DNA from 2 places in the Sporomusa intestinalis genome. Region 1 is predicted to be linked to the other one. Evidence: riboswitches for the same ligand, from Rfam matches in the RefSeq annotation. Region 1 holds a riboswitch; the other holds the start of a gene.
What was found. A riboswitch is a leader RNA that binds a small molecule or an ion and turns the genes downstream of it on or off. The one in region 1 is predicted to bind cobalamin.
Positions count from the first base shown of each region.

Region 2: it holds a riboswitch for cobalamin, as region 1 does, so the genes downstream of both, ACZ481_RS04085 (hypothetical protein) here and ACZ481_RS08375 (TonB-dependent receptor plug domain-containing protein) in region 1, are expected to answer to the same signal.

Region 1 covers NZ_AP042390.1:1,859,188-1,864,117, forward strand. The annotation lists gene ACZ481_RS08365 (glycosyl hydrolase family 18 protein) at 1-334, shown strand, start outside; gene ACZ481_RS08370 (MerR family transcriptional regulator) at 435-1,271, opposite strand; cobalamin riboswitch at 1,457-1,633, shown strand; gene ACZ481_RS08375 (TonB-dependent receptor plug domain-containing protein) at 1,793-3,676, shown strand; gene ACZ481_RS08380 (hypothetical protein) at 3,745-4,065, shown strand; gene cobN (cobaltochelatase subunit CobN) at 4,142-4,930, shown strand, end outside.
Region 2 covers NZ_AP042390.1:882,778-887,707, reverse strand. The annotation lists gene ACZ481_RS04090 (methylmalonyl-CoA mutase family protein) at 1-1,856, opposite strand, end outside; gene ACZ481_RS04085 (hypothetical protein) at 1,878-2,219, opposite strand; cobalamin riboswitch at 2,541-2,723, opposite strand; cobalamin riboswitch at 2,831-3,013, opposite strand; cobalamin riboswitch at 3,330-3,510, opposite strand; gene ACZ481_RS04080 (adenosylcobinamide amidohydrolase) at 3,583-4,740, opposite strand; gene ACZ481_RS04075 (efflux RND transporter permease subunit) at 4,828-4,930, opposite strand, start outside.

The sequences.
Region 1 (4,930 bases):
CCAAAAGACAGCGGCCCGCATGCAGGCTTTACCTGGGGAAAAATCGCTGGCCTTGTCCACCGGCGGCTGCCTGTGGAGCGATAACGGGGAAAAGCGCTTTCTGACGGAAGCAGAGGCCAAAACCCTGGCCGCGGTTTACGAGGCGGAGCCCGTTAGGGACGGCGAAAGCCAGTGCCTGGTGTATTCTTATCAGGATAACGGCATTGCCTACCAGGTATGGTATGCTGATGTGAAAACATTAAATTACTGGCTTGCCGTTGCCCGGGAACAGGGGATAAATAATATCAGCCTGTGGCGTTTGGGGGGGAATGTGGCGGTTAATAAACTTAAATAAAACCCTGCGGCGGCGCAAAAGGCCTGCCGGCGATTTGGCCGGCAGGCCTTTTGGTCAGTAACCAGGCTAAAAAGCCGCCGGTTGGATTCCGGCAGCTGGCTTACGACGGATAAGCAACCTGAAAAGAGATTTGGTTGATATAGGCGTTTGTATCCTGGGTCAGCCAATGATTCTGCAGGGGGAGCAGATAGATATTGCTCATAATTGTCAGTCGGTTAAGCGCAATGAATTCCATAATTTTTTTATATACGGTTGGCGCCTCTTGATAATAGGTCCCCCGGAAGCGCATTGTCAGATATAAGCCGGCCGGGCGGACGAAGCAGTGCTTTTTGGCGGCATTATGGGCAACCGGTGTGAAATACTGGATGGTTTTATTAAATTTCCCGGCCAGAAACTCATCTTTAGCAATAATCCAGCCGGTGGTAAATTCTTTGAAGTGCTTTTTGGAGACGGCGGTTTGATTGTGCCTTGACAGAATTCTGATCCGTTCCCGCACAGCCATTCCTTCTGTTAACAATTCGCTGACAAATAAGGTTTTTTCCGGCTGATAGTTCAGTTGAATTTGATCAAACAGGGTTTTGCGGATTTTCGCTATTGTTTTCAATGACAACTGTAAACTGCTTTTAATCTTGGCCGTTTCTTCGATCAGCTTATCGCATTCTTTTTCTTTGTCCAGCAGCAACTGCTCGAAATTTTCCAGGCTGCGATGCTGGAGATAATTTTTGATAGCCTGGATAGGAATATTTAGCTTACGCATATTGAGAATAATTTCCAGTATGAGGTATTGCGAAACAGAATAATAGCGATAGCCGTGCTGGTTTACAAAGGCCGGGGCCAGTAATTCATTTTTGTCATAATACAATAATGTTTGCTTGGGAATACCGTAGAGCGCAGCCAGCTCGCCGGCGGTGATGTAATTCTCTTTGTCATTTGCCATATTCCCTTTTCTCCTATCTCAATAATGGAACGCCTGACTTAGTGCGCGGCAAAAGCGGTACAGCCAATTAATATTGTAATCATTATTATTGATAAATCAGGGCCTGTCAAGTGTATAAAAGGCTTGACTATACAACCGGTATATAGTTTACCTTAGAAGTTAAAATACGCTGCTATGCAGATTAATTAAATAATGGGAAGACAGGTGCCGAAAGGCTTAATAGATAAATCGGTGCAACGCCGATGCGGTCCCGCCACTGTAACGGGGAGCGATGCCACAACATGTCACTGAAGGTCAGTTTGGGAAGACGTGGCTGAGCAATGAACCGGAGCCAGGAGAACTGCCTGTTTTTATTACCGCAGCCTACGAGTGATAGGACGGGTAAAGATACTGACAAGTGGTTATTTGCCATGTCTTTTGTGTGCGCAAATCAGACCGGCGCAGTGCTTAAAAACCTTTCCCCCGCGCGGGGGAAAGGTTTTTTTATATAGATAACATGAGCAGAGTAAGGGGTTTTGTTGATGAAAAAAAATGTGTCCCGGAAAAAAGCGATGAGTCTGGCAATTATTTCGGCCCTGACACTTGCGGCCGGCCTGGGGCCTGGCACGGCCCAGGCCGAAGCGGTGAAAACCTATTTTCTCGATGAGGTAGTTATTACAGCGACGCGGACACCGGTAAAGGAGTTTGATGCCAATGCCAATATTACGGTAATCACGAGCAAAGAGATTGCAAGAAATCATTATGCCAATCTGTCGGAGGCCTTGCGGGAAGTACCTGGCGTTATTATCAACAACTACAGCTTAGCCGGGTATTATGGCAGTAATGGCATGAAAATTAACGGTGCCGACGAGGTTGTGGTGTTAATTGACGGCGTTAAAGTGAATTCAGCCGGGGCCAAGTTTTCGCCATCGATGTTTGCCAACCTGGATACTATTGACCGTATTGAGGTGCTGAAGGGTTCTGCTTCTACTTTGTACGGATCTGACGCCAAAGGCGGGGTTATCAATATCATCACCAAAAAAATTGAGGGCAACAGCTCGCAAGTAAAGCTGGAAAGCGGCAGCTACAAGGGCGAGAATTATTCGTTTATGCACGAAGAACGGCAGGGGGACTGGGGCTGGCGGGTGATTTCCAAGAAATCGCTGCTCGGCGATTTTAAAGATGGCCGCGGCCTTACGGTACCGGCCGCTTTGAATGCCGATATGACAGGCATCAAACTCACCAAAGAATTCGGCGGGAAATCGGATCTGATCTTTTCTTATGATACCTATAAGGCCGATTACAAATTTCAATCCCTGTGGGACAGCCGGTTTAAAACAGGGACAACCGATAATTACAATGGCCGGGTGATTTATAATACCCGGTTGGACGAGAACACGACCAATCAATTCGCAGTCGGCATAAATAGGTACGATGATTTGTATCAACTGGACAGCGGCGATTTTTACGCAACCAAGGTTAAGACCGTAAGGATTTCCGATCAGGTTACCAAAAACTTTGCCGACACGCATCTGGTGACGACCGGTTTTGAATTTGCCGAAGATAAGGTAATTTCCTTTAACGGGATAAAATTAACGAACCGGGCCCTGTATCTGCAGGATGAATGGAATATTACCGGCCAGTGGAAATTAACCGGCGGCGTCCGTTATGACAATAACTCCGGCTTTGGCAGCCATACTACCCCCAGTATCAATCTGGGCTATAAATTCAGCGATAAAACCAATATGTACCTGGGCCGCAGCGAATACTTTATTCCGCCGTCGCCGTCGCATTTATACAATACCACCTACGGCAATCCCAACATTAAGCCGGAAACAGGCCATACGTCCGAAATCGGCATTAACCACCGCCTTGATGATACCTTTGTGGCCTCGGCCCATATTTTTAAACGGAATTCTAAAGACCGGATCGGCTATGTTTATCCCCGGTATGCCAATGTCGGCGATGAGAAGGCCGACGGCTGGGATATTCAGCTGCGCAAGCAATTTTCCAGCGCCATGAGTGCTTTTGTCGGCTATACCCATACCAATGTGGACGCAACCCAACAAAGAGCGGCCAATGTGGACGGCTATGTTCCTAAAGGTGCCTGGAATGTCGGCACTGATTACAGTGCCGGCAAATTAGACATTTCGCTTGTCGGCAAAGGCATTATCGACAGGCCAGGTCCCCAAACCGCTGACGCCGTGGATGATTTTTTCCCGGCCAACACCTACTGGGTCTGGGATATCGGGGTCAATTACCAGGCCAGCAAAGCCGTCAAAGCCTTCGTAAAAGTGAATAATATCTTTGATAGATTTTATGCAGAGCACTCCAATGCCCGTTATAACTGGAGCGCAACCCCGGCTGGACAATGGTGGAGCGCCCCGGGGCGGAATATCCGCGTCGGTATGGAGTATACATTCTAAGCTATTGACTGTATGACCGCTATATAGAGTAGAATGGAAAAAAACTACATTTGAAATGAGGTAAAGACATGCTTACTGAAAAAAAACATCCTGCTTATGAGCTGCCCTCTGATCCCCATGCACAATCACGCTATGAAAGTGCAAAGAAACACGCTCAGTGGGCGAAAGCCGCAGGGAAACCGTCCGGGGAAATTCATGCGATTTTTCGTAAGGTAATGGACTTCGACCCCAAAAACTTGCCAGACATTCCTGCTGACGCGGCCCACAAGAAATATCGCTCTGCCCTGATACAGGCCCAAAAAGCGATAGAGGACGGCAAGACGGCGCAAGAGGCGCATAACCTCTTCCGCAATATTGTCAATGCGCAGGCCGGCGGTCAGGGGCATTAGCGGCAATGACCGAAAAAACCACCCGGGTACGGGTGGTTTTTTCGGTTCTAGCTGGTAAAAGTGGGGAGGCTGAAAAATGGGTAACATTTTATTTTTAACAAACATTGACCGCCAACTTTATTTATGGCGCCAGGCCGAGAAAATGCTGGCGCAGCAACGGCCGGCGGTCCCGGGCAGCAGTAAAATGATTCAGGAGTCGACACCCTGGGGCGACGAATGGCAAAGCCGGCTGGCGGCTGCCGCTATCGTTATCTGCCGCTGGATGGGAACCGGTCTGGATTGCCGGTTTTTGCAAAATGCAGCGGCATTTATGCGGCAAAATAAGATCAGGCACCTTTTTTTAGTGGAAGATGCCGGTGATGACATAATTCAATATGGCATTACCCCAAGGCAGGAATTGCTGCTGCGCCGCTATTTTGCCTATGGTGGCGTTGACAATCTTTATCACTGCCTGCTGTGGCTGAACTGTGAATTTTTCGGAGCCGCCTATCCTTGCCAGGAGCCCTGTTTATTGCCCTGGCATGGTATTTATCATCCGCAGGCCCAGGCAGTATATCAGGATTTCCAGCAATATAAACAGGACTTTTGCCAGGCGGGGCGGCCGACTATTGGCCTGGTTTTTTACCGGGATGAATGGATTTTAGGTGATTTGGCCTATCACAAGGCAATCATTCAGGCAATAGAAAAAAGCAACATGAATGCAGTCCTTGTCTTCACCAACGGCCAGCCTAATCCGGAAGTCAATGCCCCCGGTGCCCAGGCGGCGTTCGAGAAATATTTTTATGAAGACGGCCGGGTTGTGATCGATGTATTAATAAACTGTATAAAGTTTTCTTTGACTACGACCCAGGCTTTAGAGCTGGCG
Region 2 (4,930 bases), 980 kb from region 1:
ACTTCAAAGAAACCGCGGCTAAAATCGGCCCTGGGTTTATGCTGGGGAATGGGTCCCATATTAGCCAAAAAGATTTTCAGGTTTTCCCAGCCCTGACTTACATACTGCTCAGTCGTCAGCCGTACTGTTTCATAAAGCTGCGCTGCCCGGTGCAGGCGCAAAGGCATAACTGTCAGTGCCGCTGCAGCGGGGCTCCGCAGGGCAGCCAGCATTTCACCCAGCGAGCAGCCGGCGTTGACTGCGTCTACAGCATCGGCCACGGTTTTTTCTGTTACATTATTTCTCTGTTCAGCCAGGTGCTCCAGGCACCGCATACGCCGCCCGATATCGGCAGCCGCGCGGAATTCCTGCAGCTCGCTGATCCGGAGCGACCGGATGGCTTCCGGATTGGTCACCGGTTTTTCCAAAGGTTTTTCTGTCAGGTTGGCATATACATTGGTGCCAACAATAGCATCCCGCCGTTTAGACAGATTGGACGCCCGCTTTTGCGCGGTGGCTGCCGCCTGATCCTGGGGAAATCCAGCCTTCACGGCCTGCAGCATACCCCCAAAAGCTTCTGTTCTGCGGAACAGGTCCCAGGCTTTTTGCGCCAGTTCCCCGGTTAAGGCTTCTACATACCAGGACCCGCCGGCCGGATCAACAGGCTGTAATAAGGAGCATTCCTGCTGCAGCATAAGCTGGGTATTGCGGGCAATCCGGCGGGAAAATTCGTCGCTGGGCCTGATAACCTCATCAAATGGCCCGACATATAAACTGTCAAGCCCGCCAGCCACCCCGGCGAAAGCTTCGGTAGTTGTCCGCAGCATGTTAACATAAGGATCATATATTGTCTTGGTGAAGCGCGATGTCCGGCCGTGAATATTAGCCGCGCAATCTGCCTCTTTACCGCCAAAGGCCTGGGCAACCTGATTCCACAATACACGGGCCGCCCTGATTTTTGCCAGCTCCATAAACATATTGGCGCCAAGCGAAAAGGAAAACCGTAAATGCCGGGAGATTACAGAAAAATTCAGTCCGCGCTCCTGCAGTTTATTGACATACTCTACGGCTGTCGCTAAAACAAAAGCCAGTTCCTGTACGGCATTGCCGCCGGCATCATGGTACGGACTGGCATCAGCCAGTATGGTTTTGAGCTGTGGAGCCTGGCTGTCGGCCCAGAAGGTCACCGCCGCCATTTCGTCGTACAGCGCTTCCAGGTCAACGGACAAATACCCCTGTTGTACCAATACCCCTAAGGGATCAGCGGTAATGGCCCCTGTCAGCTCTTTCAGTTCAACCCCCTGGGCCTGGGCCGCACCGGCCACTAAGGCAATAACCGGCAACTGGCTGACACCGCACTGCATGATGACCGGCCATTGTTTAAGAGCAACCCCGTCCAGTGCCTGCAGCAAGTCGGCAAGGCTGGCCAGAGAAAAACCCTGATCGCCGATTTTGCCGGCAGCAGTGCAATCGGGGTCCTCGCCGGCGAGAGTGGCCTTATCCAGCTGTAAATAAATCGCCTGCAGCCCTCTGGTTAACTCATTTTTCAATACCGCATTTACTTCCCTGCCCAGAGGCTGGTCACAAATCTGGGCAATCAGCCAGGGGGCTGTCAGGTAGCCGCCGGCCCGGGTTCCCCGGACAAACGGCTGGCTGCCGGGAGGGCTGGGCAATTCGGAATCCGGCAGATTGTCCGGAGTATAAATGGGTTGTAAGGCAATGTCTTCATAAGTCTGCGTAACTAATCTGCTTTCAAACTTGGCGCCTTTAAGCGCCTTTTCTGCCTCTGTCCGCCACTGCTCAAATGTGGGTGCGGGAAATTCACCGAACAGTCTGCCGGCGGCAGCAGGCTCTGTTTTTATTTCTTTTTCTTTCATTTACAGATGTCCCCCTTGTGCTTATCCCTGACTTATAATCCTGATACGGAATCCGGTAAACGCATTGCGCAACTGGAGCATAAAATTACGCTCCAGCAGCGTTTTGTGCATGGCCTGATCTGTCAACAGCCACAATGTACCGTTGCAGGTACGCATATCTACCAGGCTTTCAATATATCTTGCAAAATCAGTGGGGACCATAGATTCTTGTAAGCATTCAAGGCCTGCCGACACAGCCTTGTCGTGGATTTTTATCCGCTTTGTCAAAGCAATAAACGGCTCGATGCTCAATGACGCGGAAATAGGGATGATAAGGTTTTCCTCCTGACTCGCGGCCGGTGACGCCACACTATGCATGATCATTTCAACCCCTCCTAGCTTGTATCTCCAGCAAATGGGTCGCCCTACCCCTGCTTTGCCATAGGAATTAGGGCAGCCTGACTCACTGGATAAGCCCGGCTTATTAAGTAAGCCTTGCTTTATATATTTGAGGGCTTGAACCTTCTCCCCGCAGCTCTCAGAACGGGAACCGCGTAGCTGAAGTCAGTCTCTGCCTCGGGATAGCAAAAAACCTCCCTGAGCATGTCAGCGAGGCTGGTTAAAAAAGCAATCAAAAACGCCCCCGGCTAAGGCCGTATGGCAATGATTCTTAATTAATCCCCTCCCCATCGCTCGTGGGTAAAACCGGTGATTGTCAGACAGGCAGTTCTCCTGGCTCCGGCTCATGGCTCGGCCAAACCTTCCCAGAACTAACGTCCCAGTGGCATATCTTGGCTTCACTCCCCGTTACAGTGGCGGGACCGCGCCGGCAATTTCACCGGTCTTCCCTATTAAGCCCCGCAGGGCACCTGTCTCAATCTTATTCACTTGACAATAATAAACCCCTCCAGCGACATGCGGGAGGGGTAGTTTATGAACAATGGCATAACAAATAAACTGCGCCATTAATCCCCTCCCCATCGCTCGTGGGTAAAACGGTGACTGTCAGACAAGCAGTTCTCCTGGCTCCGGCTCATGGCTCGGCCAAACCTTCCCAGGGCTAAACGCCCCAGTGGCATATTTTGGCTTCACTCCCCGTTACAGTGGCGGGACCGCGCCGGTATTACACCGGTCTTCCCTATTAAGCCCCGTAGGGCACCTGTCTCAAAGATGAGTATTAAGTTGTCAGGCTGTATTATCACCCGGAAACATACTAACACAATATTGCCGGTTAGTCAATTTTGTTTTTCCCTTAGCCGTACCTGCCTGGAAGGACCGGCCGGCAAAAAAAGAAAGGGTCGTAACGACCCCGTGCCAAGAGGGCACAACATCTATGAATCACAAGAAGGAGGAGTATATATTAGAAAACTCCCGGCTGCCATTTAGCCGCCGGGAGAGATTCTACAGGATACCAAATATAAACTCCTGGTTAATAACCAGGAGCAAACTTCAGTGAAAGCACTGTAATTCCCTCCCCATCGCCCGTGGGTAAAACCGGAAACCGTCAGCTAGGCAGTTCTCCTGGCTCTGGATCACAGCGTGCCAAACCTTCCCGGGCGTAACCTCCCAGTGGCATATCTTGGCTTCACTCCCCATTACAGTGGCGGGACCGCGCCGGCCTTACACCGGTCTTCCCTATTAAGCCCCGCAGGGCACCTAACTCCATTATGAAATTAAGAAAACGTGGTTTTTTTCACTAACTATTATGATCCTATCATGTTGCCTATGGACCTGTCAACAAAAATTTTCACCGGCTTATCCGGTCGGCCACAATCCTGACCACCAGTCCGGACCAGGCCCGGACGCTGGGCTCCAGCTCATCGGCGGCCGTCAGGGGCGATAATACCCCATATTTGCCGGCTGTCAGCCGCAATACATCATTGCCGGCCCGGGTCAGTTCCTCGCCGCTCAGCAGCTGCCACTGGAACTGATCCAGCAGGTGCACATACAGCGAGGTGCCGGTTACCAGGTCCGGGTCTTTGTCCACTTGGCCCAGGGCTGTTGCAAAACGCGGTTTGTCAATAAGCCCGTATTCCTGCTGATAGTGCTGATACAGCGTATCCTCCGTCACGCCGTAACGGTTTAGCCGCCGCAGCACACTGTGCTGTCTTGCCGGCGACAGTCCGGTCTGCCGCAGCAAGGCTTCTTTAACAGCCTGCTTTACTGTCCGGCCGATCAGTTCTCCCAGTTTGGAATGCTTGCCTGTATCTTCCAGATATAGTGAAGACCCCGGATTAGTGATCACAATAGTCTGATCGGTCCCCGAACCGGTAGCCAATCCGGTCGAATACCTGCTGCCGGCCATGAGTTCCTGTAAAGCAGCTGTCTTGGCCTCAGTGCAGGTCACCAGCGCCCTGGCCACTTTGCCTTGGGGAATATCAGCATCAATAACCAGCATAATGTTAATAGTCCCTGGCTTATGCAGGGTTGTCCTTTTCCCGGGATTAAAATAGTCAGCAGGATCTCCGGCCCGGCCGCCGTTGCCTTCCACCCCGCCGGTGACAATGGCTGTCACCGTCAGGCTCTGGTAGCTTTCGGTCTGAATGGCGACATTGGTCATAGAAGCAGCCGTCCCCATGCCGGTGACCTGACCGGGATTAAACCCCAGCGTTCCGGCTACACTCCCCAGATAATCAAGATAGGTCGCGGCGTCAACATTGGTCGCGGCTTTCATGTCATGATTAAACACCGCTTTCAGGTTGTTACTGTAGCCGCCATTAAGCAGGGAGGTACTCAGCACATCCCTGGGGTTATTAAAGGCAACTACAATACTGGTATCCTGCCGGTAAACGCGATCACCTGTTGACAGGGTATAGAGCTCCACCCGCTCACTGCCGAGGCAGGGAACAAAGCTATAACATAAAATAACAACAAGCAGTAGTCCCAGTCGCACATAACTTTTCATTGTCTTCCTCCCCTAATTAGCCGGTTGCCCGGCTTATTTCCTGTATCCATAATAAAACCACGTCTCTGTATCAGTAAGTTACTCCTACTAATTGCAGCGGGTCAGTTTCTTTACACAGCCACTGGCGCCGGCCAGCCAGGTCCGTACCGGATGACGCTGGCAAAACAGGAATACAATCGGGATAACAATC